One region of the Alteromonas sp. S167 genome, then DNA from elsewhere that is predicted to be linked to it. Evidence: predicted binding sites of a transcription regulator. Region 1 holds the regulator's gene; the other holds the start of a gene.
The links. Region 1 encodes LexA, which represses DNA repair genes until DNA is damaged. Its sites were predicted from a motif close to TACTGTATNNNNATACAGTA; they were not measured.
Positions count from the first base shown of each region.

Region 2: uvrD (DNA helicase II) is a predicted target of LexA. The motif match lies at 1,331-1,350, and genes of this name have one in related genera.

Region 1 covers NZ_JAZETR010000003.1:280,554-283,770, reverse strand. The annotation lists gene V7R35_RS07235 (sensor domain-containing diguanylate cyclase) at 1-1,324, shown strand, start outside; gene lexA (transcriptional repressor LexA) at 1,418-2,041, shown strand; gene coxB (cytochrome c oxidase subunit II) at 2,624-3,217, shown strand, end outside.
Region 2 covers NZ_JAZETR010000005.1:131,237-134,453, forward strand. The annotation lists gene V7R35_RS09650 (HAD-IA family hydrolase) at 1-131, shown strand, start outside; gene cysE (serine O-acetyltransferase) at 231-1,037, opposite strand; gene uvrD (DNA helicase II) at 1,422-3,217, shown strand, end outside.

The sequences.
Region 1 (3,217 bases):
CTACGATACAAGCTCTCGTTTTTTTAAGCAGCTTATTCATCCTGCCGATTTTATTAATGTAGAAAGAAAATTAAATGAGCATTTGAGCGGTGAAGCAAAAGTATTTAACACCACGTTTAGAATGAAGCATAGCAGTGGGAAGTGGGTGTGGGTTGAAACCTACGGCAAGATTGTTGAAGTAGACGAGGGCGGCAACCCTGTGCGTGTTGCGGGTATTCACCGTGATATAACTCATCGAATGGAGAATGACCTTCACGAGAGAAAGAAAACCCAGTTACTGCAGTTTATAAATAAAACCCGTGCCTCTTATTTACAAAGTAACGACCTTACAGCGGCATGCCAGTCGGTCTTATCAGAGTTAATTGACATATCAGACAGCCAAATAGCCTTTATTGGCCAGATGCGAGACGTAGAAACGCAGCCCAAACTCTTTATACATGCAATTTCTGAAATTGTATGGGACAGTAAAAGCTTCACCCAATATGCTGAATATAGAAAGCGTAATTTATATTTTTCGTCGTTTGACAACTTATTTGGACAAGCCATTACGTCGGGCGAGGTCGTTATTAGTAATACCGCTGGAGCACATCCTGCTTCTAAAGGAACGCCACAAGGTCACCCCAGAATTAGTCGGTTCCTTGGTTTACCCATAAAAGTGAAAGACAGAGTAGTGGGTATTATTGGACTTGCGAATAAATTCTCACCATACACCAACGAGGATGCGGAGTTTTTTCAACCTTTATTAGACGCTCTTGCAGGGCTGTTTTATGCCGTAGACCTAGAGCAAGCTCGGGCCGAAGCAGAGGAAAAACTGCGTAAGTTAGCCATGACAGACCCGCTTACGGGGCTATTCAACCGGCGCGCGTTTATTGAGCAATGTGAGGACATGGCGAAAGATCATTGCAGTATTTTTGTTGTACTCATCGATATCGACCACTTTAAAAATGTAAACGATACCTATGGCCACGACGCTGGAGACTGTGCGCTTAAGCAAACCGCCGATATCATCAGCGATGCAATTAACGATGGAGACATTGTTGCACGTCTCGGCGGAGAGGAGTTTGCCATGGTAATTCGTGGTGAATGTGAGCGTGAAGCGAAGAAGCGTTTAGACTCATTGCGAAAGCGTATAGCCGCTACAAAAATGTCTTATAAAAAAGACACACTGCAACTAACGGTAAGCATGGGCGTAACCTTTGTTGACGACGGTTTTAATATGGATTTTAGTGCGCTGCTGTCTTTAGCTGACCAAGCCTTGTATGACGCTAAAGCTAATGGGCGAGACAGAATTGAGTGGGCACCATTCACCAAAAAAGCCGTTTAAGAAAACGGCTTTTTTAGAGAGCGTTACTTAGTTCTTGTTATTTCGTATTAGGTGTATATAATTACAGGAACTGTATGAACAGACAGGTCTTTTATGCGCCCATTAACAGCTCGACAAACCGAAGTTTTAGAACTTATCAAAACCACTATGCAAGAAACGGGAATGCCTCCAACGCGTGCGGAAATTGCCCGTCAGCTTGGTTTTCGTTCTGCTAATGCTGCCGAAGAGCATTTGAAAGCACTTGCTAGAAAAGGTGTTATTGACATTTTGCCGGGCACCTCTAGAGGTATCAAACTCAATATTCCGCTTGAAGATTCTGTAGAAGAAGATGGTTTGCCACTCATTGGCCGAGTGGCCGCTGGTGAGCCTATTCTTGCGCAAGAGCATGTAGAGTCGCATTACAAAGTCGATCCTGCACTGTTTCAGCCACAGGCTGACTTCTTGCTTCGTGTTAACGGCATGAGTATGAAAGATATTGGTATTTTAGATGGTGACTTACTCGCAGTGCATCGCACTACGGACGTTCACAATGGCCAAGTCGTGGTAGCTCGTGTTGATGAAGACGTAACGGTTAAACGCCTTGAAAAACGTGGCAGAGAAGTACTGCTACATGCCGAAAACGAAGAGTTTTCTCCAATTAAAGTGGACTTAGCCTCACAGCCTTTTGCTATCGAAGGTATTGCTGTAGGTGTAATTAGAAATGCAGACTGGATGTAGAGTTTTATCCAACTCAACCAAAAGCGGCCTATTAGCCGCTTTTTTTATACCTAAACTTTTGTTAATGATTGCACTATTGTGAAGCAAGGTTGTTTTTTGACCAAACGGATCAACTGAGTTAAAAAATTTAATACGCCCTCTTTTCCGCCGCGACATTGAAACAAAAATTTCACTTTTTAGCGTTTTATAATAAGTCTCGCCGTTTTAATTCCCTATCCACAATGTTTTAAATTGTTGTATTTAAACGCTTTTATTTAGAGTGAAAAATTATCTTATGTTCAAAATGGTTGTTTGAATCAAGGTTATTTGTTTGCAGCATTTGTGTTTATTTCTGCTATTGGACGGTATAGCTAGCTGAAACCAATGATTAAATTTTAAACACTTCATTAAAAATTTAATAGAAAAGACTAGACGGCAGTGAATAATCGCGCAATTATTAGTCAGGAATTAACAAAATAATAACAATGACTCTAAATTTGTTTTACAAGTTGCAGTTGTGGGTCAACCGTTCGCAAACCATCTGGTAGGGACAGCGCGCAAGAACATTTGGCGTTAATGGTTCTACCATTACGGAGGTGCTGAGTGAAACAACTAACGAACGTCATCGCAAAAGGGGCTGCGGCATTACCCTTTTTGTTATTTTCTCATTTTCTTTCTGCGCAACAGGCTGCTGAAGAAGTCTCTTCATTGAACCTACGGCGAGGAGCAACTGACATTAGCGGGCAAGTGTACGATTTGCATATGCTGATGTTCTTCATTTGCGTTGGTATTGCTGTGGTGGTGTTTGGCGTGATGTTCGCGTCTATGTATCTTCACAGAAAATCCCGCGGCGCTAAGCCCGCTAATTTCCATGAGAACGTAAAAGTGGAAATTGCATGGACAGTTGTGCCTTTCCTTATCCTTATCTTCATGGCGGTGCCAGCGGCCAATACACTGATTGCCATGGAAGACGTGTCTGAAGCGGACATGACGGTATTGGTAACAGGTTCGCAATGGAAGTGGCATTACAAGTACATGGACAGTGACGTTGAATACTATTCTTTACTGGCCACCCAGCGCGAGCAGATAGAAAATAAGTTTGAAAAGACAGATAACTATCTGCTTGAAGTCGATCGCCCCTTAGTTATTCCTACCGGTAAAAAAGTACGATTTCTTATCACGTCTGACGACGTTATC
Region 2 (3,217 bases), on a different contig from region 1:
CACTAAACGCGGGGTATCAAACCGCATGGTTTGCGTGTAACAGACCCATGAATTTAAACAGTGAACCCGCGCGATTATTACCACATGTGAAGCTAGATTCACTGAGTGAACTTACTCTTTTTATAAACTAGCAGATAGAATTTATCGACCAATAGTCTGGCTTGAAGATAGTGCGAGTTACCGTGCGTATACAGCGCTTAAAGATGTAGTAAATGCTATGCCTTTAGGACTTATACTTCGGGGTTGTCTTCTAACACATTTTGACGCATCGACTCGCATGGGCTTTGGCAAATGGGTCTGCCTACAACCTTCGCAGGTACGCCTACCACGGTTACGTGGGCTGGCACATTGTCTAATACCACACTTCCGGCCCCTACTTTTGAGCCTTCGCCAATCTCGATGTTACCTAGTATCTTCGCACCAGCACCTATTAACACGCCCTGCCTTATTTTAGGATGGCGGTCGCCAGACTCATTACCGGTACCACCTAGCGTAACGCTTTGTAGAATAGATACATTATCTTCGATTACTGCGGTCTCGCCCACCACAATGCCCGTAGCATGGTCAAACATAACGCCACTGCCGATACGAGCAGCAGGGTGAATGTCTACGCCGAAGCTAGCTGAATTGCGGCTTTGCAGGAAAAGCGCTAATTGATGACGGCCATGTACCCACAAGTAGTGCGCCATACGATGTACTTGAACTGCATGAAACCCTTTGAAATGTAATAGCGGTGTAAGGAAGTCATTTACCGCGGCGTCACGTGCTTTAATGGCTAAAATATCGGCCATCGCAGCCTCGCTTATGCCCGGCTCTAGCAAGTATGCTTCATCGAATACTTCACGAATAGCCAATGCAGGCATAACGTCGTCTGCCATTTTGTTAGACAGTATAAAACTCAGCGATGACTCGAAGTTATGATGGGCAAGTACACTCGCGTGAACGTAGCTTGAAAGCAAAGGCTCGTTGTCTGCGACAACTTGCGCTTCTTGTTTCAACGTTGACCAAAAATCAATGGGCATAGCTTGTGCGGTCATGGGCATGTTCCAAAGTAAGTGAACTTAAGTTTGTCTTTTACTATTTAGTGCTTGATTTAGTGCATGTACAGCTAGCTTCTCGTCAATTTTAATCAGTATCACTAGCCAGCAAGCATACGCTAAAGTGTACCTGAGAATACTAAGCGGCAATACCGAAGTTGTACCTTTCGAGCCGATAATTCGATCAACTTATCGAATTGTTTCGTTATTACTTATTTCAATTTGCGCGTTTTACCTAAGCTACCTGTAGCTCCAGTCAAAACCATGTATCAAAGCCATGCAATTGAAAACTGGACTGTATAAATTAACAGGCAGCTGGCATAATACTGGCCTCGCCGAAAAGCGTACATGCTGTAATGAAATTCAATATATAGGTGCCACACTATGGATGTATCTCGACTGCTAGACGAGCTAAACGATAAACAACGTGAAGCGGTAGCAGCGCCACTGCAAAACGCACTTGTTTTAGCGGGTGCAGGCAGTGGTAAAACCCGTGTTCTTGTTCATCGCATAGCGTGGCTAATGGAAGTAGAAAATATTGCGCCATTTTCTATTTTAGCGGTAACGTTCACCAACAAGGCCGCAAAAGAAATGCGTGGCCGTATTGAATCATTGATGGGTCGCAGCCTTCACAACATGTGGATTGGTACTTTCCACGGTTTAGCACACCGTTTATTGCGTGCCCATCACGCCGAAGCTAACTTACCCGAAAACTTCCAAATTATTGATTCAGACGACCAATACCGCTTAATTCGCCGTATTTTAAAAGCCATGAATTTGGATGAAAAACATTGGGCGCCGCGACAAATCCAGTGGTATATCAACGGCAATAAAGACGAAGGGTTACGCCCACAACACATTGAAACCCACGGCGATCATATTCAAAAAACCATGCGTGAAGTATATGCGGCCTATCAAGATGCTTGCGACCGCTCAGGTCTGGTAGACTTTGCCGAACTGCTACTTCGCGCTCATGAATTATGGGCGAAAAACCCAGAGGTACTTGCGCACTATCAACGCCGTTTCCGTGCAGTACTGGTTGACGAATTCCAAGACACCAACAACATTCAATACGCTTGGCTTCGCATGTTATGTAGCGGTGGCGACAACAACATTATGATTGTGGGTGACGACGATCAGTCTATTTACGGCTGGCGAGGTGCTAATGTTGACAACATTCAGCATTTCCTTAAAGACTTCAATGAACCCGCGACTATTCGCCTTGAACAAAACTACCGCTCGACAGGCAATATTCTTAAAGCCGCTAATACCGTTATCGACAATAACACTGGGCGTTTAGGCAAAGAGCTGTGGACCGAAGACGCGCAGGGTGAGCTTATTTCAGTTTACGCAGGCTTTAATGAGCTTGATGAAGCGCGTTTTATTGTCTCTAAAATTAAAGATTGGCTGAATCAAGGCAATGCGTTAAGCGATACTGCTATCTTGTATCGCAACAACGCCCAGTCTCGTGTGCTGGAAGAGGCGCTGCTGCATGAAGGTTTAGCCTACCGTATTTATGGCGGGCTACGCTTCTTCGAGCGCCAAGAAATAAAAGACGCGCTGGGCTATATGCGCATGGTTAGCCACCCACACGACGATGCAGCCTTTGAACGTGTTGTAAATACACCAAGCAGAGGTATTGGTGAGAAAACCCTTTCTCAAGTGCGAGACACTGCGCGCATGCACAATTGCTCGATGTGGCAGGCCTGTCAGCTGCTTATTAACGAAGGTGGGTTTAAGGGCCGTGCATTAAATGCAATGCAAAGCTTTGTGTTGCTTATCACCGAACTAGAACAAGCAACCCTTGATGAACCTCTCGAACAGCAGGCAGATAAAGCCATTCGCCAGTCTGGCTTATACGCTATGTATCAGGCAGAGCGCGGTGAGAAAGCACAGGCACGTCTAGAAAACTTAGAAGAACTGGTAACTGCATGTAAAACTTTTATCGTGCCTGAAGAAGCCGAAGAAATGACACCGCTCGCTGCCTTTTTGGCACACGCCTCGTTAGAAGCTGGCGAGCAACAGGCCGACACTGACCAAGACGCTGTGCAAATGATGACTATTCACACCGCAAAAGGGCTCGAGTTCCCACTGGTGTTTTTAGCCGGTGTTGAAGAAGGCATGTTTCCAAGCCAAATGACCAACGATGAGCCAGGCAGAATGGAAGAAGAGCGCCGCCT